3 regions of the Lacticaseibacillus styriensis genome follow, and region 3 is predicted to be linked to each of the others. Evidence: predicted binding sites of a transcription regulator. Region 3 holds the regulator's gene; each other region holds the start of a gene.
What was found. The regulator HrcA, encoded in region 3, represses chaperone genes, less so after heat shock. The targets are predictions, from matches to a motif close to TTAGCACTCNNNNNNNNNGAGTGCTAA.
Positions count from the first base shown of each region.

Region 1: the regulator HrcA is predicted to act here: its motif matches at 4,293-4,319, upstream of LACSTY_RS08650 (ATP-dependent Clp protease ATP-binding subunit).
Region 2: the regulator HrcA is predicted to act here: its motif matches at 6,509-6,535, upstream of clpP (ATP-dependent Clp endopeptidase proteolytic subunit ClpP).

Region 1 covers NZ_CP132483.1:1,795,686-1,806,039, reverse strand. The annotation lists gene LACSTY_RS08660 (peptide chain release factor 3) at 1-1,372, shown strand, start outside; gene LACSTY_RS08655 (DUF1827 family protein) at 1,501-1,794, opposite strand; gene LACSTY_RS08650 (ATP-dependent Clp protease ATP-binding subunit) at 1,963-4,191, opposite strand; gene ykzS (protein YkzS) at 4,411-4,602, shown strand; gene LACSTY_RS08640 (phosphocarrier protein HPr) at 4,745-5,011, shown strand; gene ptsP (phosphoenolpyruvate--protein phosphotransferase) at 5,011-6,735, shown strand; gene LACSTY_RS08630 (sugar porter family MFS transporter) at 6,998-8,422, shown strand; TPP riboswitch at 8,758-8,855, shown strand; gene thiT (energy-coupled thiamine transporter ThiT) at 8,898-9,503, shown strand; gene purE (5-(carboxyamino)imidazole ribonucleotide mutase) at 9,863-10,348, shown strand; gene purK (5-(carboxyamino)imidazole ribonucleotide synthase) at 10,345-10,354, shown strand, end outside.
Region 2 covers NZ_CP132483.1:937,765-948,118, reverse strand. The annotation lists gene eno (phosphopyruvate hydratase) at 1-583, opposite strand, end outside; gene tpiA (triose-phosphate isomerase) at 632-1,387, opposite strand; gene LACSTY_RS04580 (phosphoglycerate kinase) at 1,466-2,656, opposite strand; gene gap (type I glyceraldehyde-3-phosphate dehydrogenase) at 2,837-3,859, opposite strand; gene LACSTY_RS04570 (sugar-binding transcriptional regulator) at 3,896-4,933, opposite strand; tRNA gene LACSTY_RS04565 (tRNA-Arg) at 5,492-5,563, opposite strand; gene clpP (ATP-dependent Clp endopeptidase proteolytic subunit ClpP) at 5,893-6,483, opposite strand; gene LACSTY_RS04555 (MarR family winged helix-turn-helix transcriptional regulator) at 6,601-7,056, opposite strand; gene whiA (DNA-binding protein WhiA) at 7,357-8,304, opposite strand; gene mgfK (gluconeogenesis morphogenetic factor MgfK) at 8,309-9,337, opposite strand; gene rapZ (RNase adapter RapZ) at 9,334-10,221, opposite strand.
Region 3 covers NZ_CP132483.1:1,585,401-1,595,754, reverse strand. The annotation lists gene rbfA (30S ribosome-binding factor RbfA) at 1-303, shown strand, start outside; gene LACSTY_RS07650 (TerC family protein) at 431-1,222, shown strand; gene truB (tRNA pseudouridine(55) synthase TruB) at 1,277-2,185, shown strand; gene ribF (riboflavin biosynthesis protein RibF) at 2,191-3,135, shown strand; gene hemW (radical SAM family heme chaperone HemW) at 3,137-4,282, shown strand; gene hrcA (heat-inducible transcriptional repressor HrcA) at 4,441-5,487, shown strand; gene grpE (nucleotide exchange factor GrpE) at 5,555-6,148, shown strand; gene dnaK (molecular chaperone DnaK) at 6,179-8,047, shown strand; gene dnaJ (molecular chaperone DnaJ) at 8,161-9,333, shown strand; gene lepA (translation elongation factor 4) at 9,737-10,354, shown strand, end outside.

The sequences.
Region 1 (10,354 bases), 210 kb from region 3:
TTCGGTTACGAGTTCGGTGATGCAGTTCGATTATCAAGGCAAACGTATTAATATTTTGGATACCCCTGGGCACGAGGACTTTTCCGAAGATACGTATCGGACGCTGATGGCTGTCGATGCTGCCGTGATGGTGATTGATTCGGCGAAAGGGATCGAAGCCCAGACGAAGAAGCTGTTTAAAGTTGTTAAGCAGCGTGGTATTCCTATTTTTACCTTCATGAACAAATTGGATCGTGACGGCCGCGAGCCGTTGGATTTGATTGCTGAATTGGAAGATTTGCTGGGCATTGAAGGTTATGCGATGAACTGGCCGATTGGGATGGGCAAAGGCTTGAAAGGGCTGTACGATCGGGTGAATAACCGGATCGAACTGTACCGACGAGAAGGTGACGATCGGTTTTTGCCGCTTAATGATAAAGGCGAGCTTGATCCCAGTGAACCATTGACTCAGGATTCCATTTACACGCAAACGATGGATGACATCGAGCTGTTAAACGATGCGGGTAATCAATTTAGCCTCAAGAAAATCATGGCTGGTGATCAGACGCCGGTTTTCTTCGGATCAGCCTTAACTAATTTCGGCGTTGAAACCTTTTTAAAAAGTTTCGTGAAATATGCGCCTGAGCCGGGTCCCAAAAAGACCGAGCAAGGTGATGAAGTGATGCCGACCAATCCGGAATTCTCAGCGTTCGTCTTCAAGATCCAAGCGAATATGAACCCGGCCCATCGCGATCGGATTGCGTTTGTGCGAATTGTTTCCGGCGAATTTGAGCGCGGCATGGATGTCGTTTTACATCGTACCGGTAAAACGATGCGGTTGAATAATTCGACCGAATTTATGGCAGACAGCCGCGAAACCGTTTCGACTGCGGTTGCCGGAGATATCGTCGGCTTATATGACACCGGTAATTTTCAGATTGGCGATACCATTTATCAAGGTAAAACGCCGATCCAATTTGAAAAGTTGCCACAGTTTACCCCAGAAATCTTCGTGCGCGTCACCCCTAAAAATGTCATGAAACAAAAGTCATTTCATAAGGGCATGCAGCAGCTGGTTCAAGAAGGGGCGGTCCAACTTTATAAGACTTACCATACAAATGACTACATTCTCGGTGCGGTCGGGCAATTGCAGTTTGAAGTTTTCCAGTTCCGGATGTTGCATGAATATCACTCCGAGGTTGTGATGACCCCGATCGGTTCGCGCATTGCTCGCTGGATTGATCCGGATCAAATGGACGAAAAGATGAGCAGTTCGCGGAACTTGCTCGTGCAAGACATTCACGGTGATCCGTTGTTCTTGTTTGAAAACCAATACGCCGAGCGGTGGTTTGCGGACAAGTATCCGGATGTGAAATTGACGGCTAAGCTTTAATCTTGGCAACAAAAAAACGGCTGTTGGCCGCTTTTTTGTTGCCGGATTTTGAGGTGCCTTTTCGCTTATACACGAGAACCATGACGATGCATCGTTTGATCGCCTAACGAACGAACAAAAGCCCTCTTTTATTCAGCCTGACGTTCTAGCTTAGGCACCGTTACCTCGGCTAAATGGTGGCCCATGATTGGCGAAACCTCGTCAATGGACTTTTTGAGCAGCCGGTCAAGCGTGAAGGCAATTTCCTCACGTTGAATGTTGCGGCGTTCGTTGGTGAACAGTATCTCGATGTGTGAAGGTGCTTCTGTATAAACAACGGTGGTTTGACCGAGTGAAAAGACTTTGACAAGTCGGGCATCAGTGCCGCTCAGTTGCTGGCTTACCAAATTTCTAAAGCTGTTGGTGACATTAATTAGTCGCATGGTCAGGCCCTCCATTTCTCTTCCTACTGGTTTTATTATAAAACAATTTAAGGAAAAATAATATTATGTACAATCGAAAGCCCGCGAACATTTTGTCCGCGGGCTTTCTGTCTTTGCATCAATCATCCTGATCGTTATGATCGGGTGATGTTTGATGTTTGCTGGTTGTTACTTTTTACTGGTTTTTGAAGGCGTTTCGGCTTTCGCAGGTTCGCCAACCGTAATTTCACCATTGCTGATGCGTGCTTCAAGTTCCTTGGCATCCGGATGATCCAGATAGAAGTCAGCTACCCGATCTTCAATCTGTTCCTGGATTACCCTGCGTAATGGCCGCGCACCCATGGATGGATTGTAACCCAGACTGACCAGCTTCTCTTTGACCGGATCGGTGACATGAATCGTCAGACCCTGACTCTTGAGATTATTGTTGGTGTCAGTGATCATTAAGGAAACGATCTTCAACAAGTCATCTTTAGAAAGTGGCTTGAATTCAACAATATCATCGAAACGGTTGAGGAATTCCGGCTTGAAGTAATTGCCAAGCTGATCCAGAACGCTGTGCGTCTTGCCACTCAAGGTTGCACCAAAACCGACATTAGCCTCGGCGTCAGTTGATCCGGCGTTGGACGTCATGATGATGATGGTGTCCTTGAAGGAAACGGTACGGCCTTGCGAATCTGTCAAGCGGCCATCATCCAGAATCTGCAGGAACATGTTCATAACATCGGGATGGGCTTTTTCAATTTCATCTAACAAAATCAGACTATAAGGATTCCGCCGAACTTTTTCAGTTAACTGGCCGGCTTCCTCGTAGCCAACATAGCCTGGCGGTGACCCGATCAGTTTGGAGACGCTGAATTTCTCCATGTACTCCGACATGTCAAACCGAATCATGGCATCTTCCGAACCGAACAGCTCTTTGGCAAGCTGCTTGGCCAGCTCGGTTTTACCAACACCGGTAGGCCCAACGAAGAGGAAGGAACCGATTGGCCGGCCGGTCTTATTGAAGCCAATCCGGTTACGGCGAATGGCCCGCGCAACCTTGTCAACCGCCTCGTTTTGACCGATGACGTGCTTTTCAAGATCGCTGGCAAGGTTCTTCAACTGTGCCTGTTCTTGTGCTTTCAGTTCACCGACAGGAATGTTGGTCTTTTCTTCGACAATCTTTTCCATGTCCTTTTCGGTGACAGTTGGCACTTCATTTTCAGGGAGATTTGATTGCTTCTTGGCCATGTCTTCTAATTTCGTGACTTGATCGCGATAGAAGGCGGCTTTTTCGTAATCTTCCTGTTTCAGTGCTGCCTGTTTTTGATTCTCGGCATCCGCAATCTTGGTTTTAATCGTTTCAGGATCAACGGTCGCAATCGTCAGATTCTTACGGGATCCGGCTTCGTCCAACAGGTCAATGGCCTTGTCGGGCAAAAAGCGATCCTGAATGTAGCGGTTGCTGAGTGTAGCTGCGGCTTCAATCGCGGCTTCCGTGTACTTAACGTGATGGAAGTCTTGATAACGCGGCTGCAAGCCTTTCAGAATTTTAATGGTTTCGTCAACGCTAGGTTCTTCAACCATGACTGGCTGGAGTCGCCGAGCAAGTGCGGAATCTTTTTCAATTTGCCGATACTCGTTGCTGGTGGTTGCGCCAACCAGTTGCAATTCGCCACGAGCGAGGGCAGGTTTCAAAACGTTGCCTGCATCCATACCGCCTTCAGCGTTGCCGGCACCGACAATTTCGTGAATTTCATCAATAAATAGGATAATGTTTTTATTTTGTTTGAGTTCATCGATCAATTGTTGCATCCGCTGCTCGAATTGACCACGAATACCGGTTCCTTGAACGAGGGAAACGACATCAAGGCGAATAACGTGACGATCCTGGAGTTTTGCCGGTACGTCGCCATTGGCAATCTTCAAAGCCAAGCCTTCGACGACAGCGGTTTTACCGACACCGGCTTCACCGATCAGAACCGGGTTATTCTTCGTCCGGCGATTCAGGATTTCGATCACCCGTGAAATTTCCTTGTCGCGGCCGATGACCGGATCAATTTGGCCTTTGCGTGCCTGTTCGGTCAGATCAACACCGAATTGACCCAGTAATCCCTTACCGCCATTGCCATTGCGGCCGTTGTTACCATTGCCGCCGCGTCCTGCCTGAGTAGGCGGGATCTGCGCGTTAGGCTGTTGCGGCCGATCCATTCCCTGATTCATCGCACGGAAGATATCATCTAAGCTCCCGAACCCAAACGGATCAGTAGCATTTGTTGGATTCATATTTCCTCCTGCTTGTTTCTTGAGTAATTGATAACAGTTTTGGCAGAGATTGATCTCCTGCCGCGTTCCGTTAACAACGGTTGAAAGATGAATAGTGGCTGGATTCTTATGACAGTTTTCACATAACATTTTGTCACAACCTTCCTGTCTAATTAGGTGCCACATATAGTCGAAAAAGGTTTGACCTTTCTTGACCTATGGCAATAGTATACACCCTCATGTTGAGAATGCAAGCACTCGACACACAAGAGTGCTAAAAAGTTCCAAATATTTCAGTGATATCAGGCATTAGCGCTTTTTCAATGCCTACTTTTATGCTAACCTTATGGAGTGAGGTGAGGCAAATAGATGACTCAGGATTATGTCGCTTTAATGGATGAGTTAAAGACTGGTCAGCGTGACAAGATCACGGTGACGCCCGAAACATTCATGGCGTTTCGGGCGGCATGGACAAATTATCCCGATCGTGAAGAAATTGTGGGGACGGCAAAACGCGATGGTGTCATCGAATACCATTACCGGTCAGTTGATTCCCGCTAAATAAGCGTCAAATCTCATGTGACGCTTGTGGCAAGCTACAAAAAATGGTAAGGTTTACATGAATTGTTTTAGGTGTTAGTGTGCCTATAAACTATTCGGAAAAACACTAGAAATCTAGTTAATATGAAGGAGCAGATCAGTCATGGAAAAACGTGAATTTAACATTATTGCAGAAACCGGGATCCACGCACGTCCGGCAACCTTGTTGGTACAAGCAGCCAGCAAGTTCAACTCAGACATCAACTTGGAATATAAAGGCAAGAGCGTTAACCTGAAGTCCATTATGGGTGTTATGAGTTTGGGTGTTGGCCAAGGCGCCGATGTTACCATTTCTGCTGAAGGTGCTGACGAAGCAGACGCAATTGCTGCTATTACCGATACTATGAAAAAAGAAGGCTTGGCTGAATAATGGCTGAACATTTGAAGGGAATCGCTGCTAGTGATGGGATCGCCACAGCGAAGGCCTATTTACTGGTTCAACCTGATTTATCATTTGACAAAAAAACGGTTGATGATCCTTCAAAGGAAATCAATCGGCTGAAGCAGGCACTTGATCAAAGTAATGATGAGTTAAAGGTTATCCGTGCAAAGGCCGCTGAATCGCTTGGCGAAGAAGAGGCTCAAGTTTTTGATGCCCATATGATGATTTTGGCTGATCCTGACTTTACCGGTCAGATCGAATCCAAGATCAAGGACGAAAAAGTAAATGCCGAACAAGCTGTGAAGGAAGTTTCCGAATTCTTCATTCAGACCTTTGAAGGCATGACTGATAATCCGTATATGCAGGAACGTGCTGCCGATGTTCGCGATGTAACAAAGCGTATTATGGCGCATTTGTTGGGTCGTACATTGCCGAATCCGGCGTTGATTGATGAAGAAGTCATTATCGTGGCTCACGATTTGACCCCTTCTGACACGGCACAGCTCAACAAGAAGTATGTGAAGGCATTCGTCACTGATATCGGTGGTCGGACGGCCCACAGCGCAATCATGGCGCGTTCATTGGAAATTCCTGCTGTTGTCGGAACCGATGACGTCACCAAGAAGGCCCAAAACGGTCAATTGATTTCCGTTGACGGTCTGACTGGTGAAGTGGTCATTGATCCTTCGACGGATGAGGTTGCCAAATTCAAGCAAGCTGCTGAAGCATTTGCCAAGCAAAAGGCTGAATGGGCGCAACTGAAGACGGCGAAATCCGTGACGGCTGATGGCAAGCATTTTGATGTTGCGGCTAACATCGGGACCCCGAAGGATCTTGATGGTGTGCTGGCAAATGGTGCTGAAGGTATCGGCCTGTATCGTACCGAATTCCTTTACATGGATTCTTCCGAATTGCCGACTGAAGACGATCAGTTCGAGGCCTACAAGAAGGTTCTTGAAACCATGAATCCAAAGCCGGTCGTTGTTCGGACAATGGATATTGGCGGGGATAAGCATTTGCCGTACCTGCCATTACCGCAAGAACAAAACCCATTCTTAGGTTATCGTGCGATCCGGATCAGTCTTGATCGTCAGGATATTTTCCGTACCCAATTGCGGGCTTTGTTGCGCGCATCTGCATTCGGTAATCTGCGGATCATGTTCCCGATGATCGCAACCATTTCCGAGTTCAAACAGGCTAAGCAGATCTTCACAGAAGAAAAAGACAAGTTGGTTAAGGATGGCGTTAAGGTATCCGACAACATTCAGCTTGGCATTATGATCGAAATTCCTGCTGCGGCAGTTCTGGCTGATCAGTTTGCTAAGTATGTCGACTTCTTCTCGATCGGGACTAACGATTTAATTCAGTACTCAATGGCGGCTGATCGTGGGAACGAACATGTTTCTTACCTGTATCAACCATACAACCCATCGATCCTCCGGCTGGTCAAGCATGTGATTGACTCAGCCCACAAGGAAGGCAAATGGGCTGGCATGTGTGGTGAAGCTGCTGGTGATCCGATCATGGTTCCGTTGCTGCTTGGTATGGGACTTGACGAATATTCCATGTCTGCAACTTCTGTTCTTAAGGTGCGCAGCTTGATGAAGCGGCTCTCCACCGAGGACATGGCTAAGATGGCCGATGTTGCTCTAAATGAAAATATTTCGAATGACGAAAATGCGGACTTGGTTAAAAAGACAACCGGTCAGTAATGACGTCATGATTTGAAGAAGGCTGTCATCCCAAACAGGGTGGCGGTCTTTTTTAATTGCTTTAAAGCTTTGGCGAGAGCTTTGTCATTTCTTTTAAGTGGCTTGGTAAGTAGACGGCAATGCCTGGGCAGATCGTATTTACCTGGTGCACATGCAGCATTTTCAGAAAAGTGGTATGGTTATTATGTAAACTAAAAAGGTCGAGCCGCGATGCAGATCTGTGATAGTAAGTATGGTGGTTCACCGAATGAGGGGGAATTGCATGTATTTACAACATCAAACAAAAACAGGCTTGCAGCGCAGGACTGGTGCTTTTTCCACTGCGCGTGTTCGGTTACGACTAGTGGCGCTCATTTCGACAATGGGCGGGCTTCTTTTTGGCTATGATACCGGCGTCATCAATGGCGCTTTGCCGTTTATTTCCAGTGAACTTAAATTAGCACCGGGTTTACAAGGATGGGTCACCAGTAGTTTAACGTTAGGCGCGGCATTTGGTGCTGTGTTGGTCGGCCGGGTTAGTGATCGATACGGGCGAAAACGTTTGATTACCGGATTAGCCGGTTTATTTTTTCTCGCCACCCTCGCTTCTTCACTAGCGCCCAGTGCTGGTTGGTTGATTGGGGCCCGGATGGTCTTGGGGCTGGCAGTCGGTGGTGTTTCGGTTTTGGTTCCTAGCTTTCTGGCTGAAATTGCGCCAACGAATCGGCGTGGTCGGCTTGTGACCCAAAATGAATTAATGGTCGTCTCGGGTCAACTGCTTGCGTTCATCTTGAATGCCGTTTTAGGGACGAATTTTGGCAATGTTCACGGTATTTGGCGGTGGATGATCGTCTTGGCCGTGATCCCAGCTATTCTTCTGGGTGTTGGCACCCATTTTGTTCCTGAATCACCGCGTTGGTTAATGATGAAGGGCCGTCAGCAAGATGCTGAAGACAGCCTCGCAGTTTTGCGAACACCGCAAGAGGTTCCAAATGAGCTTGAACATTTAAAACAGACGATTGCGAAAAGTGCAGAACATAAAAAGGTCAAGCCGGTTGATGCACTCAAGGTTAAGTGGATTCGCCGACTATTGATGATCGGTATCGGCTTAGGCGTTATCCAACAAATCGCTGGGATTAATGTCATGATGTATTATGGAACATCAATTTTGCAGATGACTGGATTTGGCCGCAACAGTGCGTTGATTGCCAACATTGCCAATGGGGTCACGGCGGTCGCTGCTACAATTGTCACGATGCAACTGCTTAAACATGTGCCGCGCCGACCATTATTGATTATTGGTTTAATTGGTACGTCACTGGCGATTACAGGTGTGACATTTGCTTCCCGTTTGCCGGCAGGATCGCCGATGCGTTCTTTTACAACCATTCTGATGATGATGCTCTTCCTGGCCTTCTTCCAAGGAGCGATTAGCCCAATGACCTGGCTGCTTATGTCGGAGATTTTACCGGAACAGTTGCGCGGCCTTGGTATGGGCACAGCGACCTTCTTCCTGTGGTTGAGTAATTTTGCGGTTGGGGTGCTTTTCCCAATTGGCTTGGCACAGATGGGGATGTTTTGGACGTTCGTTTGCTTCATTGTGACGAATATTGTCTCGTTGCTGTTTGTCGTTATCTTTGTACCGGAGACGGCAGGGAAGTCGTTGGAGGCTTTGCACCGTGAAGAAAAGGCGCGGTTGAGTCGGTGAGTGAAAAAATTCATGTTGCAAGATTGCCGCTGTTCTGAAGTACGCTCACGCTCCATAAAACGCGTTCGCAGGCCCAGAAACCTGCGTGTAAGGACCTCTCTCAAGTATAAATGGTAAAAGGCAGATCAGTTCCTGATGCACTTAAAAACGCGCTCACCAGCCCAGAAACCTCCACATAAGGACCTCAGACCTAAATGGCCAAAGCCCGGCCATTTAGGTCTGAGGCCACTTATGCTCCGGTTTCTAACCGGGCTGGTTCACGCTCTGCTCTGGGTAAAATATTTGCCCTTTCTCCAAAGTCTGGTAGGATAAAGTTGTATCAATTAATTCGATGAACCTTCACAAAGGGGAGCCATTGGCTGAGATCGGGGAGACCCGGACCCTTCGAACCTGTTCGTTAATGCGAGCGTAGGGATTTGTGAACGGTCGGAAGCGACCTTCTTTGTGAGTGGGGATTCACTAGGAGGCTTTTTTTATGCAACAACATAAGCGTCTGGTTGTTATTTTGGAAACAGCGATTATTGCCGCGTTTGCGATGGCGCTGACGTATATTCCGCATACCACCGGTGTTTCGGCGATTGAGTTGAATTATGGCTTGATTCCGATTGCGGTGCTGGCGATGCGGCGTGGGGCGATTCCTGCCGCATGGGCTGGCTTTGTCTGGGGCATTCTTGATTTGATTCTGCGTGGCCTTAGTGGCGGCAGTGTTCTGAACCCGATTCAGGGCTTTCTTGAATATCCAATCGCCTTTACGCTAGTTGGTTTAATGGGATTGACCTATGCTGCCTTTCAAAAGAACGTTCGCGGCGGTGAAAAGGTAAAGGCTAGCGGCTATGCTTTCGCCGGTATTATCATCGGTACTTTTGCTAAGTACTTCATTCACTTTATCGCTGGTGTTGTTTTCTGGGGCAGTTATGCACCAAAAGGCATGAATGCCTGGATCTATTCGTTGATCGTTAACGGCGGATCTGCGCTGTTCAGTACCGTATTGGCGATTGTCGTTGTCGGCATTTTGCTAACGGTCGCGCCACAACTCTTTATTGCCAAAGATGGCAAGTCGCTTTCTACCAAAGCAGCTTAAGCCGTTGCATCATTCGTAAAAATGACTGGCTGGTTCTTGTCTCCCCGTATTGTAAGGGGTTAGGCATCTAGGCCTTAAATCGGTTCCAAAGATGAAACAAATCTTTGGAGCCGATTTTTTTGTTTTCAAGAAAACTGAAGATGATTAGCGCGGCAGTTGCTGAATTTGAAGCCCTTTACGTAGCCAAATTTTCCCATTGAAGTTAACGATGATTCAAGTTTTAGGCACTGCAAGAATTAATATCTCTAGTAAAACACGAACATTAATTTGAAATAAGTCCAATATAGTTCCATTTTACGGTTGAATGTTGTTTCTGAACGTGCTATTCTCAAAATATCTTAAAGAAAGCAGGGAACAAGATGCAGAAAGTAGCTGTGGTCATGGGCTCAAGCTCCGATTGGCCAACCATGCAACAGGTTGCAACGCAATTGACGGCGCTGGCGATCCCTTATGAAAAGCGCGTTATTTCGGCTCATCGGATGCCGGATAAGCTTGCGGAATTCGGTAAGCAAGCGGCTGATCAAGGCTTTGGGGTGATTATTGCTGGAGCAGGCGGTGCGGCTCATTTACCGGGGATGCTCGCAGCCAACACCCTTTTGCCTGTCATCGGGGTGCCAATTAAAACCCGAACATTAAATGGCATTGATAGTTTGTTATCGATTGTCCAGATGCCCGGCGGAGTGCCAGTCGGAACCATGGCCATCGGTGATGCCGGTGCTGTAAATGCTGCTTTATTTGCCGCTTCAATCCTAGCTTTGACAGATGAGGCATTAACCCAACGTCTCGAAGCCTTTCGTGCCGAGCAGACCAAACGCGCCGAAGAAAGCGAGGCTGCGCTCAAATGATTGATG
Region 2 (10,354 bases), 650 kb from region 3:
TCTTCAACAAAGCCTGCAGTGCATGGAAGGTTTCTGAACCCATGCGAACGGCTTCACGAACACTCTTGGCACCAACAGGCATAATCATGAATTCCTGGAAGTCAACAGTGTTAGTTGAATGTGCGCCACCATTAAGAACGTTCATCATTGGCGTTGGCAGAACATGAGCGTTCGGGCCGCCAAGATATTGATACAATGGCAGGCCGACTTCATCAGCAGCAGCACGGGCAGCAGCCAAGGAAACACCCAAGATGGCGTTGGCACCCAGCTTGCCTTTGTTTGGTGTACCATCAAGATCGATCATGGTTTGGTCGATCAGGCGTTGTTCGGTAACGTCAAGGCCAATCACAGCCTTGGCAATTTCATTGTTGACATGACCAACGGCCTTCAAAACACCCTTGCCGCCAAAACGATCCTTGTCACCGTCACGCAGCTCAACGGCTTCGTGTTCACCGGTTGAAGCACCTGATGGAACTAATGCGCGGCCAAAACCGCCATCTTCGGTATACAATTCAACTTCAACAGTAGGGTTGCCACGTGAATCCAAAACTTCGCGTGCCAATACATCAGTAATGATAGACATATATTCTTCTCCTTTTTGCCAGAAGGCTGTTTAATATTGGAAACCAGATTAATCTTGGTAGTTAGCCAAGGCGATGAAACTTTCAGGATCCATCGAAGCGCCACCGACTAAGCCGCCATCGATATCAGGCTTAGCCATCAATTCTTTAACGTTCGCTGGTTTAACGGAGCCGCCGTAAAGAATCCGAACAGCGTCTGCCGTGTCTTTATTATACAACTTCTCAACGGTCGCACGAATGTGGGCAACAACTTCTTGTGCCTGATCGGCAGTCGCAGTCTTACCGGTCCCGATTGCCCAGATTGGTTCGTAGGCCAAAACAGAAACTTTGACTTGGTCAGCAGTTAAGCCAGCCAAAGCTGCTTCGATTTGCGAGGCAACCCAGTCTTCGGTTTGGCCAGCTTCACGCTGGGTCAAACTTTCGCCGCAGCAGATAATCGGCAGAAGATTGTTCTTAAAGATAGCCTTAGCTTTCTTATTGATATCTTCGTCGGTTTCGTGGAAGTAACCACGACGTTCGCTATGGCCGATGATGACATAATCAACGCCCATTTCCTTTAATGCTTTCGGGCTGGTTTCGCCGGTATAAGCACCTTCATCTTCAAAGTAGCAGTTTTCTGCCGCTGTCTTTAAAGGTGTGCCTTCTGCTCCGGCAACCAAAGTCGTCAGATCAATGGCAGGTGCGCCAATAACCGTTTCAACTTTGCTTGCGTCAGGCAGTTTGCCTTTCACAGCATCCAAAAAGGCTTGCGTCTCCTTGGGGTTTTTGTTCATTTTCCAGTTACCAGCAATGAATGGTGTCCGCATGACTTAGCTTCCTTTCATTATGTACCGACACGCTCAGCACGCGTCGGCATTGACTGTTAGATCAGCATCACTGACAAATTACTTGTCAGAAATGGCTGCGATACCTGGTAACGTCTTGCCTTCAAGATATTCAAGGCTAGCACCGCCACCAGTGGAAATGTGGGTAATCTTAGGTGCGATACCCAATTGCTTGGCAGCAGCGGTTGAATCGCCACCACCAATGATTGTCGTAGCATCCTTCAAATCACCGAGTGCACGGCCGACTTCCAAAGTACCTTCAGCATAGTTGCTCATTTCGAACACACCCATCGGGCCGTTCCAAACAACCGTCTTGGCACCTTGCAAAGCATCTTTGAATTCTTGAATCGTCTTCGGGCCGATATCCAATGCCATGTAGCCATCCGGAATATCGCCTTCAACAACCTTATGAGGAGCATCGTTTGAAAATTCTGGGGCAACAACAGAATCAACAGGCAAAAGCAACTTATCGCCGGCTTGGTCCATAATCTTCTTGGCTAAGTCGATCTTGTCTTTTTCAACCAATGAGTTACCGATGCTCATACCCTTGGCTGCATAGAAGGTATAAGTCATGCCACCACCGATAAGGATCTTATCAGCTTTAGGCACTAAGTTTTCGATGACACCGATTTTATCGGAAACCTTGGCACCACCCAAGATAGCAATGAATGGGTGCTTCGGGTTGTCAACAGCGTCGCCTAAGAACTTGATTTCCTTTTCCATCAAGAACCCGGCAGCTGTTTGCTTCATGTTGGAAGCAATGCCGACATTGGACGCATGCTTACGATGTGCCGTACCAAAGGCATCGTTGACGAATAGGTCGCCAAGGCTTGCCCAGTACTTGCCTAATTCAGGATCATTGCCGGATTCTTTCTTACCGTCAAGATCTTCAAACCGGGTGTTTTCCATCAAAAGCACATCGCCATCGTTCATTTTGGCAATAGCATCTTCCAGTTCCTTGCCACGGGTAGCCGGTACAAAGGTAACTGGCTTCTTCAGCAATTCACTCAAGCGTTGGGCAACTGGCTTCAATGTCAGCTTAGCCTTATCTTCTTCGGTCTTAACCCGGCCAAGGTGTGACAGCAAGATTGCCTTGCCGCCGTGATCAATGACATATTGGATGGTTGGCAATGCTGCCACGATCCGGTTGTCATCACCAATAACGCCATCTTTGATCGGCACGTTGAAGTCAACGCGGATCAGAACTTTTTTATCTTTAACATCTAAATCTGAAACGATTAATTTAGCCAAAAGATTTGACCTCCTTCATTTTCCCAAAGATGGTGGATGAACACGCGTCCTCCACCATGGTGCTCGCAAAGGGCAAAAATCAGCATAAAACCGATGATTTCTGTCGCCTTTCCAAAAAAAGCGGAGGGAGTAAAGCTCCCTCCGCTTCGGATGTTGCGGTTAGAAAAGCGTTACTCCGGATTAGAGAGTAGCAAATTTCAGCAAGGTACGGATCATCTGGCAAGTAAAGCCATATTCGTTATCGTACCAAGCAACCGTCTTAACTAATTGATAGTCACCGGCAGTTGTAACTTCAGTCTGAGTAGGATCGAAGATTGAACCATAAGTCGTACCGATTACATCGGAAGATACGATTTCGTCTTCGTTCCAGCCGAAGCTAGGGTTGTTTTCGGTGTGCTTCTTGATAGCTTCGTTGACTTGGTCAGCAGTAACGTTCTTGGTCTTCAAGATGGAAACCAATTCGGTCAAGGAACCGTCAACAACAGAAACACGCTGTGCGTGACCCTGCAACTTGCCGTTCAATTCTGGGATAACCAAACCGATAGCCTTAGCAGCACCAGTGCTGTGAGGAATCGTGTTAGCAGCGGCAGAACGTGCAGCACGCAGGTTGCCACCACGAACCGGGCCGTCAAGCAACATCTGAGTTGAGGTGTAAGCGTGAACGGTGGTCATGGTACCAACTTCAATGCCGAATTCCTTGTTCAGGAAGTAAGCCATTGGTGCCAAGCAGTTGGTCGTGCAAGAACCAGCAGAAACAATCTTATCGTCTGCATTCAAAGTGTCATCATTAACATTGTAAACGATGGTCTTCATCTTGCCAGCTGGGGCAGAAATCAGAACACGCTTTGCACCTGCATCCAAATGAGCTTGTGACTTTTCAGCAGAGGTATAGAAGCCTGTGCATTCAAGAACATAGTCAACGCCATCGTTCTTAACCCAAGGAATGTTCTGGGCTTGCGGTTCTGCGTAGACGCGGTATTCTTTACCGTCAACGACAATACCGTTATCGGTTGCACTAACTTCACCAGGGAAAGTACCATGAGTTGAATCATACTTAAGCAAGTGAGCCAGCATGGTTGGGCTGGTCAGATCGTTGATCGCAACAACCTGGATGTCATTGCTCTTTGCACCCAATTCGTAAATACGACGGAATGCCAAACGACCGATACGGCCAAAACCATTAATACCAATCTTAACAGTCATGCTAAAATTTCCTCCTTTAGGAAATAAGGTTTTATTCTAACGGGTTGCCCCAGTTAAAATCGAATTTGTTGCACCGATGTCAGTTAACAGCCACGTTCGACTCGGTGCGTGTTGCATGTACGCCGCAATTGCTTTGGCTTTACTTTTACCCGCCGCAACTGCGAAGACATACGGTATATGATCAAGATCCGCAAGCTGTAATCCGATTTGCGGTATCTTGTAAACGACCTTGCCCTTGGCGTCGTAGAAAACGCCGAACGCCTCGGCAACGGCATGCTTGGCTTTCAGCATGCTGATCGTGTCAGGCGACATGCCACGGCGCTTAGCCATGACCAGCGCATCGCCCACACTATGAATCACTACCTGAGCTTTGTCGATAAGGTTTAAAACATCTCTCACCGATGGCTCTTTGATTAAGGACTCATAGGATTCCGAGCTTAGATTCTCAGGAACATATAAAGCCCGGTACTTGCTATCGGTTGCTTCTGCCATTGCAGCCGCAATCGAGTTGGCCTGAATGGTCACGGCTTCACCGAGGCCACCCCGCGCAGGGACGAACGACAGTTCACGGCCCGCAGATAGCTGAAAAGTTAACTGCGTGGCTAAATGTGCCATCGTTGTGCCACCCATAACGGCAATCGTTAAATGCCCGGGTGGCAACAGTAACTGTAAGGTTGAATTCAACGTCTTGCCAAGTTCATCAAGAACCCGGCTACTCTGATCCGCATCCCCGGAAACAACCAGACAATGGTCAATGCCAAGATGCGTTGCCAGCCGCTTTTCGTCATCTTTGATTCCCAGCAACTGATTCATCAAATGATCAAGACCGTGAAAAGTTTCTAGCCCTTTTGCTGTCAACACCATGCCAGATTTCGAACTTTCTAAAAGTCCCTGTCCGCGCAAAAAATCTGTTTCTGTACGTAACGCGCGTTCTGAAATCTTCATCTGTTCGGCTAACGTTCGCCGACCAACCGGTGCCATCCAGTTAATAAATTGAAGGACCTGATAGCGTTTAGTGACGACGCCCATCAGATCAGGCGCGATCGCTTTGAGCCACGCAAGTTCAGTATGCATAAGGCACGTCCTTCTTTAATGGGTCATTTCACGTCCCTCCGAGTCGTTTGCCGACCCAGCAAGCTGAAAAAAATTAGGAACCCAACGTTTGCTGTTTTCCCTTACCAACAAAACCAATTGTAGCAGGGGTTCCGCTTTATCGCAAGTCTGTTGCCTAAATCGTCTCAAAGTAATCACAAAACCGGCTAAGTTTGAACATCTACTTCAAGAATGGTTCAAATGTTCGGCATTTACCAGTTTTGGCAACCTCGCTGCGGCTTTTTGATATCAGGGGTTTCGGCTTGCTTCTAATGAAATTTTCATGCACTGTATTTCGGTCTATTTCAACAGCCTACACACAGCCAGTCATGGGTTCTTTCATCAATGCTTGTTCTGTTTTGAGCATTTTTCAAGCGAAACTGCCATTTGGTGAGGGAGCGATTTCATTTGGCGTTTTCTTAGCTTAAAAAGGGCTATGCTGATCAGCGACATTTGCGTCCTACAAACACATTATGGCAAACAAAAAGCCCGCCATAGCGGACTTTTCTATTTTCGGTATTTTCCATATGACTGGAATTCTGCGCAGCCCGGGAGTCGAACCCGGATTTCGAGAACCGGAATCTCACGTGCGATCCATTACACTAACCGCGCAAGTACCTAATTATATTACTCAATCAGGAGGTAATTTGCAAGTCTTTTTATGTAGAGCGTGAACTGGGCCGGTTAGAAACCGGAGTGTAAGGGGCCTTGGACGTGATGGCTGGGCTTTGGCCATTGCGACCAAGGTCCTTACACGCAGGTTTCGGCCCAGTGAGCGCGTTTCGGAACCGAATTGCCCCCAAACCTTATTTTTTCACTGCCTATACTGATTCATTCTCGGCGGTTATCCTCAAATTCCTTCTACCCGTCCTTCCACTCCCACGAATCCCACGAAAAAAGCACACCACTAACCAAAGCGGTGTGCCAATTCGTTTAAGCCTTTATTTTTGATTATTCTTATTAACCAGAATATCATCAATCAAGCCGTAATCCTTGGCTTCCTGAGCGCTCATATAGTGATCACGTTCAGTATCCTTCTTGATTTGCTCAACTGTCTGACCTGTTGCATCGGCCAGGATCTGGTTCATCTTTTTACGTGTCTTCAAAATTTCTTCGGCCGCAATTTCGATTTCGGTTTGCTGACCTTGGGCGCCACCTGAAGGCTGATGGATTAAAATGGTCGAATTCGGCAAAGCAAAGCGTTTGCCTTTCGTGCCACCGGCTAACAGGACAGATGCCATGGATGCAGCCATCCCAATAGCAATGGTCTGAACATCGGACTTGATGAAGTTCATGGTATCAAGCATCGCCAAGCCGCTGGTGATCACACCACCGGGACTGTTGATGTAAAGGTAAATATCCTTTTCAGAATCCTGTGCATCAAGAAAAAGTAACTGGGCGATGACAGAGTTTGCCATTTGATCGTTTACTTCACCGGACAACATGATGATCCGGTCTTTTAATAGACGTGAGTAAATGTCGTAAGCACGTTCGCCACGACTGGTTTGTTCAACGACGGTAGGTACTAGCATGTCCTAACCTCCTGAAAATCGTTTTTTAGCACTCTTTAAAGTACAGTGCTAAGTATACTGCTAAAGTCAAATAAGGTCAAAGATTTTAATCACAATCTTTGACCTTATAAAAATCGTTCAGACTTGTGGGTAGGCGTCGTCAGCGATAGCACTCAGATGCTCATCGACACGCGTTACCTCAGTCTTGATACGATCATATTCAGTTTGCGGCAAATTCATCAATTCCATGCAGGAGCCAACATGTTCAAAAATCTCGTCGCGAGCGTCCAAAGCCTTTTGCGTCAAGCTAACATCAACGCGACGTTCATCTTCGGTTGATCGTTTGCGGCTGATCCAGCCGTCTTTTTCCAGACGCTTCATTAACGGTGTCAAGGTACCGCTGTCCAACTCAAGTGTTTGGCCCACCTGCTTAACCGACATCGTGCCGTGTTCATACAGCGACAGCAACGTAATGTACTGCGGATAAGTCAACTTAAATGGCGCTAATGCCTGAGCATAGAAATGATTATATTGTTTCTGTGCCTTGTAAATTGCAAAACAAAGTTGTTCATTTAATGTGATCGGTTTGACCATAGTGCTTCCTCCTAAAACCTAAGCAACAATTGTATCCCGCTGAACGTGACAATTACCACTTCATCTGGTAATAACATCACTGCAAATCCGAATGTAAACTGACTCATGTTTCTTGTCGTGGCACTCGTCAACCAGCGCACTGCCGGACAGTTTTTAGCGTCCTAAAAGTGGCAGCCGGGTCGTTCAAACGCCTACATCAAATAACTTGATGTCGGTTACATTGTACACGATTATCTTGAGGAAACAAAGGCATTATCTTATAAATATGACTTTTTGCTTATCTTGCAATTATCATAGCTGCTAGGCATCTTCCGGTTGCTGGTAACCCTCAGCAATCTGATTGAGTTTGCGCAACCGATGATTGACGCCTGACTTCGAAATGGTCCCACCCGGAACCATGGCACCCAACTCCTGCAACGAGACATCCGGATGGGCTAAGCGCAAAACGGCAATTTCGCGCAGTTTGGTTGGCAGATTATCCAACCCCACATGATCTTTAAGATAGTTGATATTCTCAATTTGTTTCTGGGCCGCATCAATGGTTTTGTTCATATTCGCCGTTTCGCAATTCACGAGGCGGTTCACCGAGTTACGCATATCCCGCACAATCCGGACATCTTCGAACTTAAGCATCGCATTCGTTGCCCCGATCACCTGCAGGAAATCCGCGATTTTTTCGGCTTCTTTTAAATAAACAATATAGCCGCTTCGGCGTTCGACGGTGCGCGCATTCAGGTTGAAATGATTCATCATTTTCAAAATGCCGGCATTGTGATCGGCATACAATGAATAAATTTCCAGGTGATAGCGCGATGTTTCCGGATTATTCACCGATCCGCCGGCTAAAAAAGCGCCGCGCAAGTACGAACGCATCCGTTGTGGTTCTTCCAAAACCGTTGCTGGGACCGTCGTCGAAATCGCCATCGTTGTCGGATCCAAAATTGACAAATCCGACAGAATATCATTGACACCTTCCGTCAGGCGGACAATGTACTGATAATTTTTTTTGAGTTTCATTTTGCGATGAACGACCAAGTTGGCTTCATGCCGGTAAACCTGGCGAATCAAACTATAAATTCGCCGGGCAATGGCTGGGTTTTCGGTTTGAATGTTTAACACAAATCGATGGGCCATCAACGTCAGGCTGCCGTTCATCCGGATCAATGCCGACAGCTCTGCCTTCGCATGTTCAGGATGAACCTCGAGTTGGGTCAGTTCTTTTTTCACCATACTGGCAAAGCTTGCCATGCCCTCACCTCCGGATTTTTGCGCTCACTTGAAAAGCCAAATTCAAAATTTCCTTGGCCACCTTGTCGCCATCATGGAAAACGCCGCGATCACGCAACTTCAAAAAGTCTTCCGAAATCACGCGACAACCCATATCCCGCAAACCTTGATAATTATGCTTAACCGGCGTCAGAATTTCGTTGTACTTTTGGTGATCGAGATAATTCTCGGGGACCGGTTCGATATTGACGAGCACGGTATCGACAAAATCCTCCCCCATCTGTTCATTCAACACCCGAACATGGTCGGCATCGGTGAAGTTTTGTGTTTCGCCTTTCTGCGTCATGATGTTGACGATATAGATGACTTCGGCCTGCGTTTTCTTCACAGCGTCACCCAGATTGCCAATCATCAGGTTCGGCAGGATGCTGGTAAACAGACTGCCGGGCCCCAGCACGACCACATCGGCATCCATAATGGCATCAATGACTTCATGGACAGCTTTAGGTTCACCATTAGCCGGATCGGTTTCGGAGACGGAAATATGCTTGATATTCTTACCGGCAGCGGTAATTTCGGATTCACCGGATAGGCTCGTCCCATCTGTGAACTCGGCATTAAGTGTGAGTGGCGTGTTGCTGGCAGGATAAACGTGACCATCCACCTGCATCATTTCGCTCAGTTGCTGAACCGCCGGGAAAATGCCGCCTTTCATCTCTGACAAAGCCGCAATGATTAAGTTGCCAATCGCATGGCCGGCAAAAAACGCATCGGTCGTGTTAAAGCGGTACTGGAAAATATCCAGATACAGACTTGGCAACTCCGACAAGGCAACAAGCACATTGCGAATATCACCAGGCGGCACTACGTTAATATAATTGCGGATGGTACCTGACGACCCGCCATCATCGGCAACCGTCACAATCGCTGTTACGTCAGCATCCTGTTCATGCAGACTATGCAAGATAACCGGCAATCCGGTTCCGCCGCCAATCACGACGACTTTAGGACGCCGCCCGCGAATGACGCGGATAAATTTAGTTTCCCGACTCATGAACGATTCACCGTCTCCTTATGTTTCTTAATGTCCCGATGGGTAATATCAACCGCATACGCATCCGAAAATGCCTTACCGATGCGCTCCGCAAACGCAACGCTTCGGTGTTGACCGCCTGTGCAACCGATCGCGATCGTCACACTGGTCTTCCCTTCGGCTTTATACTTGGGCATGATCTCAGCCAGCAAATCGTAAAATTTGTTGTAGAAACTCTCGGCATCTTCATTGTCCATTACATAGTCATAAACTTCCTGATCCAAACCGGTTTTTGGCCGGTAAGCCTTGACGTAAAACGGATTAGGCAGGAACCGGACGTCCATGACAATGTCCGCATCAATCGGCAGCCCATATTTAAACCCAAATGACATGACTTCAATATGAAAGGCTGGCTGACCGCTATTTTCTTTGAAGTTTAAGAAGATCTTTTCGCGTAACTGTCGCGGGCTCAACGTGGTGGTATCGATCACGACTTGCGCCCGATTCCGTAACTCGGTTAGTAGCACACGTTCTTTTTTAATGCCGTCCATCAACCGGCCTTCCATTGCCAAGGGATGTGAGCGGCGGGTTTCCTTGTAACGCGAAACCAGTTCTTCATCCGTCGCGTCTAAGAACAAAATGCGCGAATGAACGTAAGCGTTGTTGTCCAGATTAGCCAACATGTCGATAATCTGGTCATAAAAGGCCCGACTACGCAGATCCACGACTAGCGCAACCTTTGAGATCTTCCCAGATTCCTTAACGAGTTCCCAAAACTTAGGAAGCAGCGCTGGCGGCATGTTATCAACGCAAAAATACCCCAAATCTTCAAACGCCTGCATTGCAACGGTTTTGCCGGCACCCGACATCCCAGTGATAATAACAAGATCCAAACTTTCAGTCATAAAAGGCTCCTTTGTGCTCATATTCAATCAAGTATAACATTCCGGGCGTGTCATTCCTACCATCACAGACTCCCGAAATAAAAAAAGCCGAAGAACCGGCTTAGAAACACCGGTTCTTCGGACTTTTGGTGGA
Region 3 (10,354 bases):
GATATCTTGTTAAAGGATGTTAACGATCCGCGGGTCAAAGGCGTGACGATTACCGGAGTCAAACTGACCGGTGATCTGCAACATGCCACCATTTTCTACAGTATTCTCGATGATGCACCTGATAAAGTCGAAGCAGCCCAAACCGGCTTGGATAAAGCCAGTGGACTGATTCGGCGTGAAGTCGGGCAGCGGATTCGGCTGTTCAAGGTGCCGGAAATCGAATTTGCTCAAGACAAATCCGTTCAGTATGGTGCCCGTATTGATCAGTTAATTAACGAAGTGCGGCGCAAGAATTTAGAATAGCGTTGTTCAACCAGAGAGGGTTCAGTCGCAAAGACTGGATCCTTTTTTGGTGCACCAATTTTCAATAACATCATCATGCAACGAGCAGTCTTCTTTTTCTCGCAATAGCCGCTTTAGCTTTCCTGGCTTGAACGGTATAATAATAAGCATTGAGAAGGGAAGGATCACGATCAAGTTTTTAGGGGCCTTATACGGACCATTCTTTTCTATCCACAACTGGCAGCTGGCTTTTTCGATCAGCGGCTTAGTCACGATTTTTAGCTTAATCCTTTTAGAATGTATGCTCTCCGTTGATAATGCGGTTGTTCTCGCTGCCCAGACTGAACAGCTTAAGGCCGAGTCGGATCGCAAAAAGGCCTTGATGTATGGCATGGGTGGGGCGTATCTGTTTCGCTTCATTGCCATCGGACTGGGAACTTACTTATTACAGTTTTGGCCGATTAAGGCACTTGGCGCTTTGTATCTGGTATGGATGAGTGCCAGTTATTTTTATGCGGTTCGTCATCCTAAAAGTAACACCGGCAAGCGAACCAAACGCGTTCATGGTTTATGGGGAACGGTTTTTCAAATTGAGAGCCTCGATATTGTCTTCTCAGTTGATTCAATCCTGGCAGCTTTGGCTGTCTCCAGTAATCCGGTCATTGTTTTAATCGGTGGTTGCTTAGGTATTTTGGCGATGCGGATTGTTGCTCAAGTGATCACGACCTTCATTGACCGGGTACCTGAACTGGAAACTGCGGCGTATGTCCTTGTTGGTCTTATTGCCATCAAGCTTGGATTAAGTTTGCCTATGATTAACGTTAAAACGCCGGACTGGCTTTTTTCGATTTTGGTGGTGTTGATTTTCATTTGGGCAGGATGGCGACATGCGGTGCATGCCAAGCATCATCGCAGTATGTATACCAAGCCAAAAGCGTGATGGCGTACAATAGTCAGCGTTTTTTAATTTTAAAAATTGAAAGGGGCCGAATTCATGAACGGCATTCTTCCGCTGTATAAACCGACCGGCATGACCAGTGCCGATGCCGTTTATCATGCACGCAAGCTTCTTCACATTAAAAAAATCGGTCATTCCGGCACGCTTGACCCAAACGTTGACGGTGTTTTGCCGCTCGCGATTGGCGCGGCAACCAAAGCCGTGCCCCAATTAATGGCCAGTGGCAAAATTTATACCGGCGAAATCACACTTGGCTTTGCAACGACCACTGAAGATCTTGATGGTGAGGTGGTGAAGCGAACGCCGATGGTGAAGCCGGTACCGGTGCATGAACTGGATCAGGCACTCACCCAATTGACGGGCGAAATTACCCAAGTGCCGCCGATGTTTTCAGCCGTCAAAGTCAATGGCAGACGGTTGTATGAATATGCCCGAGCAGGTGAGTCGGTTGAACGGCCAAAACGTCAGGTAACGGTAAAACGGTTTGAGCGAACCAGTGAACCGGTTTTCGATGCAACTCAAGGGATCCAACGTTTTCGTTTTGAGGCTGCGGTGTCTAAGGGGACCTATATCCGAACCTTGGCAGTTGATGTTGGCCAATCGCTAGGCGTCGCTGCAGTGATGAGCCAATTGACGCGGATTAAAAGCGGCGGCTTTACATTAGCCCAAGCGGTCAGTCTTGAAGCCTTGGGGCAACATATTGCTGAGGGCACTTTAGCGGCAGTGATTCAACCGATTGACATTGCATTTGCCGATTTACCGCAAGTCGATTTGACGACAAATCAATATGAAGATGTCCGGCATGGCCGATTTTTGACCCTTCAGCTGCATGCGCCACGGGTTCGTCTACACTATGCTGGCGTTTTGAAGGCGATTTATCGGTTCGAAAAGCAGCAGTATCGCCCTGATATTATGTTTTTAGCGAATGAGAAGAATGAGAGATAATTTTAATGGAAGTCATTGATATTCACCCGCCGTTGCAGGCATCAGCGGCGCCGCCACAGCCCATTGTTTTAACGCTGGGTTTCTTTGATGGTGTACATCGCGGCCATCAAGCCGTGATTAAAGCAGGAAAGCAAATAGCTTTAACCAAAAAATTGCCGTTAGCCGTGATGACATTTGATATTCATCCGGCTGTTGTTTATCGCGGCGTTAGTAAAACAACGATTCAGTATCTGTCTACGCGTGACGAAAAGATTGATCTAATGCGGCAATTAGGCGTGGATTTGTTGTATTTTGTTCACTTTACACCAGAATTTGCTGCCTTATCGCCGCAAGCGTTTGTGGATCAGTATTTGGTGGGCTTGAAAGCTGATACAGTTGTGGCCGGTTTTGACTATACTTACGGTAAACGCGCGATTGCCAATATGGCGTTGCTGCCCGACTACGCGCACGGCAGGTTTGAAGTTGTTAGCGTACCTAAGTTGGCCGAAGATGGTGCAAAAATCAGTTCGACCCGGATTCGTGATGCGTTGGATCAAGGGGATATCGATACGGCAAACGAGCTATTAGGGTACGCTTATTTAACGACTGGCAAAGTGGTGCATGGCGAAGCCCGTGGTCGAGAACTTGGCTTTCCGACCATTAATCTGGCAACATTAGGTCAGCAGCGGCTTCCTGGCATCGGGATTTATGCCGTGACGGTAAACGTGGATGGTACTTGGTATCTGGGGATGGCTTCGATTGGCCGCAATGTCACGTTTGGCAGTGATCGCGATGTGACGCTTGAGATTAATCTGCTCGATTTTAGCCGCATGATCTATGGCAAAACTGTCCAGGTTCGTTGGTACCACTATCTGCGCGGTGAAGTGAAATTTGCCAATGCAGAAGGTTTGATTATCCAGTTAAAGAAAGATGAAGCGGCGGTCCGTCAGTATTTCGCGAGGAAGGGTTAAAATGGCAGGCGCATATATTCATATTCCGTTTTGCGAACATATTTGTTACTACTGTGATTTCAATAAAGTCTTCATTGAAGGTCAGCCGGTTGATGACTATGTTGCGATGCTGCTTAAGGAAATGCGGATGGTCATGTCAGAGCACCCCGATGAGAAAATCGAAACGGTGTATGTCGGCGGCGGGACACCTACAACGTTGACGCCCAAACAGTTAGCGACACTTTGCCAAGGCATTCGCGACATCTTGCACTTCGATTCTGGTGAATTCACGTTTGAGGCGAACCCCAATGATTTGCTGACGACCGATAAGTTGCAGGTTTTGCATGATTATGGTGTCAATCGACTATCAATCGGGGTTCAGTCTTTTAACGACGATGTCCTCAAACGGATCGGACGGATTCATCGCGCCAAGGATGTGTATGTCGCGATTGCCAATGCCAGAAAAGTCGGTTTTGATAATCTGTCGATTGATTTGATTTTCCGATTACCTGATCAAAGCCGGAACGACTTTTTAAATAGTCTACAAAAAGCACTCGATTTGGATTTACCGCATTATTCGACGTATTCACTCATTCTTGAACGGAAAACCATCTTTTATAATTTGATGCGCCAGGGCAAATTGCGCTTGCCAACGCAGGATGTCGAAGCCGATATGTACCAGGATGCCATTGATTTAATGGAAGCACATGGCAGACATCAATATGAAATCAGCAATTTTGCCAAGGATGGCTATCAATGCCAACACAACCTGCTTTACTGGCAAAATGACAAATATTTTGGCTTTGGAGCTGGTGCGTTTGGTTATCTTGGTCGCGATCGGTATCACAATTATGGTCCGATCAAACAGTACCTTACGCCGCTTCACACCGATCGTTTACCGGTTTTGGCCCATCACTTGGTTCCGGTGTCCGAACAAATTGAAGAGGAAATGTTTCTTGGTTTGCGAACCATGCGCAGCGTAAGTGAAAAACGCTTCTATCAGCGCTATCATCTGACCGTTGATGCCGTTTATGGCGAGACCGTACCTGAGTTGGAAAGCCAAGGCTTGTTACAGCGCAATGATGGCTTCATTCGGCTGACCAACAAGGGCAAGTTTTTAGGTAACGAAGTCTTTCAACAGTTTTTGCTTGACGAGCCGCTTATTTAAACGGCTCTTTTTTCTTGAAAAAATGGCCGCCACTGGCTAGAAACACCGAAAACACTGAAGATTTTAGCAATGTCGCCTTGACTTTGCTAACGGTGCTTGGTATATTATTCAGTGTATTAGCACTCGCGCGAAACGAGTGCTAAAGGTGAGGTGAGAAAATGTTGACGAAACGGCAAGTGCTCGTCTTAAAAGAAATCATCCGCCTGTTTACTGAAAGCGGAGAGCCGGTTGGTTCAAAGCGATTGATGCGCGAGCTGCCCATTCATGTCAGTTCCGCCACAATCCGTAATGATATGGCGTCGCTAGAAGATGCCGGTTTGATCACCAAGACCCACAGCAGTTCCGGGCGTGTACCGTCAACGCAAGGCTATCGTTATTATCTCGATCACCTTGTTGAACCGGTGCGTGTTTCGCATCAAGAACTGGCGACTATCAAGCAGGCATTTAGCCAGCGATACAATAAGATGGATGAGATTGTCGCGCAAAGTGCGCAAATTTTGTCCAATCTGACGAGTTACACGGCCATTAGCTTGGGACCTGAAGTAACCAATATCAAGCTGACAGGTTTTCGCCTTGTTCCATTAGGCAATCACCAAGTCATGGCGATTTTGGTCACGAATAACGGTAACATTGAAAACCAGGTCTTTACCGTATCGCAAAACATCTCATCCGATGAGCTTGAAAAGGCGATTCGAATTGTCAATGATCAACTCGTTGGACTGCCATTAATTCAAGTTGCACAGCGGCTGAAAACCGATGTGCCTTCGATGTTAATGCAGTATCTGACCAGTCCTGAAGGCTTCTTGGATATCTTTGGTAACGTTTTGAAATCAGCTGCGTCCGAGCGCTTTTACGTTGGCGGACGGTTGAATCTGATGGATTACCTAGGCGATTCCGATATCCATGAACTGAAAAAGATTATGTCATTGATTGACGCTGATCACGGTGATCTGACGGAACTGCTTGGCGGACCGATTCGCCAAACGCCGGTTCAAGTACGTTTGGGGCCGGAGCTTAAGCCAATTGATTTGGCCAACCTCAGTTTGATCACCGCTAGCTACGATGTTGGTGATCACGGCACCGGGATGATCGCCTTGCTAGGCCCGACACAGATGCCTTATTCGAAAATGATCGGACTGCTGGATGTTTTCCGTGAAGAGCTGGCAAAACGGTTGACGGATTATTATGCCAACTTTGATCAATGAATATTAAAAAATATTTGCTAGCGTTGCTTCATGACGACTGGCAAATATGGTTTAAAGGGAGGATACCATGGCAGAGAAAAAAGCAAAGCAAACCGCGGCAGATACCGCCAAACAGGCAAAGCAACCTGCTGAAACGTCAGGATCTTCGCTTAAAGAAGAAATTCTGAAAGAAAGCATCGCTGATCTCAATGATCAACTGAAAACCAGCCAACATGACGGTGAACAGTTGAAGAAAGAACGTGATGAATTTGAAGATAAATATCTGCGAGCAGCCGCGGAGATTCAAAACATGAATCATCGGTTCGAAAAAGAGCAACAGAAGATGCTGAAGTACGACGGCCAGAAGTTAGCAAAGGCGATTTTGCCAGTTGTCGATAATCTTGAACGTGCGCTTGCAACCGAGGCCAAAGATGATAGTGCTGCTTCACTGAAAAAAGGTGTCCAGATGGTTTATGACCATTTGGAGCGTGCTTTGAAGGAGAACGGCATCACTGCTATTGATGGCACCGGTGAAAAATTCGACCCGAATACCCAACAGGCTGTACAAACAGTCGCGGCTGATGACAAACACGCAGCTGATACTGTCGCTCAGGTCCTGCAAAAAGGGTATTATCTCAAAGATCGCGTTTTACGCCCTGCTATGGTCGTTGTTGCTAAATAATTAAACTGAAAATAAAGAAGGTATAACAATATGAGTAAAGTTATTGGTATTGACTTAGGAACCACCAACTCAGCTGTTGCGGTTTTGGAAGGCAATCAGCCAAAGATCATTACAAATCCTGAAGGCAATCGGACCACACCGTCTGTTGTTGCTTTTAAAGATGGTGAAATTCAAGTCGGTGAAGTTGCCAAGCGTCAGGCAATTACCAACCCGGATACGATTGTTTCGATCAAACGCCACATGGGCGAAGCCAATTACAAGGTTAAGGTTGGCGACAAGGAATACACCCCTCAGGAAATTTCTGCGATGATTCTGCAATACATCAAGAAATTTTCTGAAGACTATCTGGGCGAACCGGTTAAAGATGCCGTTATTACCGTGCCGGCTTACTTCAATGACAGTCAGCGTCAAGCTACCAAGGATGCCGGGAAGATTGCCGGCTTGAATGTTCAGCGGATCATTAACGAACCAACCGCCTCAGCATTGGCTTATGGCTTGGACAAAGGCGACAAGGATGAAAAGATCCTGGTTTATGACCTTGGCGGTGGGACCTTTGATGTTTCCATTCTGCAATTAGGTGATGGCGTCTTTGAAGTTCTGTCAACCAATGGCGATACCCATTTGGGCGGGGATGATTTTGATAACAAGATCATCAACTGGTTGGTTTCCGAATTCAAGAAGGACAACAACATCGACCTGTCTAAGGACAAGATGGCCATGCAACGTTTAAAGGATGCTGCTGAAAAGGCAAAGAAGGATCTGTCTGGCGTTACCCAGACCCAGATCAGTCTACCATTTATCTCTGCTGGCCCTAATGGACCGTTGCACTTGGAACGCACTTTGACGCGTGCTCAGTTTGACGAAATGACCGCTGACTTGGTTGCCAAGACCAAGCAACCGGTTGAAAATGCGTTGAAGGATGCCAAGCTAACCAACGCTGACATCGACAAGGTTATCTTGAACGGTGGTTCTACACGAATTCCGGCGGTTCAGGAAGCCGTTAAAGAATGGACCGGCAAAGACCCAGATCACAGTATCAACCCTGATGAAGCTGTTGCTTTGGGTGCTGCTATCCAAGGTGGTGTCATTTCCGGTGATGTTAAGGATGTTGTCCTGCTGGATGTTACCCCGCTGTCACTGGGTATTGAAACCATGGGTGGTGTCTTCACCAAATTAATCGATCGTAACACGACCATTCCGACTTCCAAGAGCCAGGTCTTCTCAACTGCAGCTGATAACCAGCCGGCCGTTGACATTCACGTTCTGCAAGGTGAACGGCCAATGGCAGCGGATGACAAAACGCTTGGTCGCTTCGAATTGACGGATATTCCGCCGGCACCACGTGGGGTTCCGCAAATCGAAGTCAAGTTTGATATCGATAAGAACGGGATCGTTCAAGTTTCTGCCAAGGATCTCGGCACCGGCAAGTCACAGAACATCACCATTAAGAGTTCCAGTGGTTTGTCCGATGAAGAAATCGAACGCATGAAGAAGGAAGCCGAAGAAAACGCCGAAGCCGACGAAAAGCGTAAGGAAGAAGTCGACTTGAAGAACGATGTCGATCAGTTACTCTTCCAGACTGATAAGACACTCAAGGACGTTGACGGCAAGGTTCCTGAAGAAGATATCAAGAAAGTCAAGGATGCTCAAGAAGCTTTGAAGAAAGCGCAACAAGAAAACAACCTTGATGACATGAAGCAAAAGCGGGACGACTTGAACAAGCTGGTTCAGGACATGACCGTTAAGCTTTATGAAAACGCCCAGAAGAATCAGCAGGCACAAGGCGGCGCTGCGAGTGGTGCTGCAACCGGTGCAACGCAAGGCGGTACCGACAAGAAGTCTGACGATGATACCATCAATGGCGATTACAAGGATGTTTCTGACGACGATAAGAAGTAAGGTCGCAGATCATCAGCAAAAAGCCGAAGCCGCGGCGCGGTTTTGGCTTTTTGTTTGAATTATGCTATGCTGAATTGGCATTTTCAGTCACGATCTGAATCGAGGAGGAACTCATGGCGGATCAGAAAGATTATTATGAGACGCTCGGTGTGAGCCGGGATGCCGATGATGACACCATTCGTAAGGCTTTTCGCAGGCTATCGAAAAAATATCATCCCGATCTCAATCACGCACCAGGTGCAGAGCAAAAGTTTAAAGAGATAAATGAAGCCTATCAGGTCCTGTCTGATCCCCAGAAACGTGCGGCCTATGATCAGTATGGTTCTGCTGATGGTCCGCAGGGATTTGGCAACGCCGGCGCAGGAGGAGGCCAGGCAGGCGGCTTTGGCGATTTCGGTGGCCAAGGTGGTTTTGGCGGCGGCTTTGACGATATCTTCAGCCAATTCTTTGGCGGAGCTGGTGGTGGTGCTCAAGCGAATCCGTCAGCACCGCGTCAAGGCGCCGATTTACAATACCGGATGGACTTGACGTTTGAAGAGGCGATTTTTGGTAAAGATACCAAGATCTCCTACGATCGCGAAGCTGTTTGTCATACCTGTCATGGTAGTGGCGCTAAACCGGGTACCAGCCCGGTAACGTGCCATAAGTGCCATGGTACCGGTTACATCCAGGTACAACGAAATACGGCCTTTGGCACGATGATGACACGCCAGGTTTGCGACGTCTGCGGCGGTACCGGTAAAGAAATCAAAGAAAAGTGCCCGACTTGCCATGGTAGCGGTCATGAACAAGAACGTCACACTATTGATGTCAAGGTTCCAGCCGGCGTTGAAGACGGTCAGCAAATGCGGCTGCAACAAGCTGGTGAAGCGGGAACCAACGGCGGGCCTTACGGTGATCTGTACATTGTTTTCCGAGTTGCACCAAGCAAAAAGTATCAACGGGACGGCGCAGAAATCTATCTGACCATCCCATTAAGCTTTGCGCAGGCTGCATTGGGCGACGAAATCAAAGTCGATACGGTTCATGGACCGGTTGAGTTGAAGATCCCGGCAGGTACCCAAAGCCAGACTAAGTTCAGACTACGCGGTAAGGGTGCGCCAAGACTGCGCGGCAACGGAACCGGCGATGAAATTGTTACCGTCGAAATTCAAACGCCAAAGCATCTGAATGAGAAACAAAGAGCAGCATTGATGCAATTTGCTGCTGCCAGCGGTGAAGATGTCACGCCGCATAATGGCACGTTGTTTGACCGTGTTAAAGAAGCGTTTAAAGGCGGGAAATAAAGCGCTAAAATTAATTGACACAAAAAAATCGGTTCTGGAGGCAACTTGTCGCTGGAACCGATTTTTTGATATCCTTGTCTGGCAACTTCAATCTAACTTGTCTGGTTGCGGAAACGCGCTCACAGTCGCAGAAGTCTGCGTATAAGGACCTTGGTCGCAATGGCCTAAGCCCGGGCCATCACGCCCAAGGCCACTTATACTCCGACTTCTAACCGCGCCGGCTCACGCTCTGCTTGAAACGCGTTCGCTGGCGCAGAAACCTGCATGTAAGGACCTTGGTCGCAATGGCCAAAACCGGACCATCACGCCCAAGGCCACTTACACTCCGGTTTCTAACCGCGCCAGCTCACGCTCTGCTATAATAAGAATCAAACGTTCGCTTAGAAAGTAGGCACTATTAAAGATGAATCATGAAGAAATGCTGGAACGACAAAAGCATATCCGCAATTTTTCGATTATTGCCCATATTGATCATGGCAAATCGACGCTTGCCGATCGCATTTTGGAATTAACCGACACCATTGCCAAGCGTGACATGCAGGCGCAAGTGCTTGATGATATGGCGCTTGAGCGGGAGCGCGGGATTACGATTAAACTCAACGCGGTCGAATTGCACTATAAAGCCAAAAATGGCGAACCCTATATTTTCCACTTGATTGATACGCCGGGACACGTTGATTTTAGTTATGAAGTCAGTCGCAGTCTGGCGGCGTGTGAAGGGGCACTGTTAGTTGTCGATGCCACTCAAGGGGTCGAAGCCCAAACGCTCGCCAATGTTTATTTGGCGATTGACGATGATCTGGAAATTATTCCTGTCATCAATAAAGTCGACCTGCCCAGCGCCCAGCCGGATGTGGTCAAAGAAGAAATCGAGGAAATGATCGGCCTTGATGCTTCCGATGCGATTTTGGCAAGTGGCAAAACCGGGCTCGGTGTTCCGGAAATTCTTGAACGGATTGTAAAAGACATTCCTGCACCATCTGGAGATATAAACGCACCCTTGCAAGCTTTAATTTTTGAT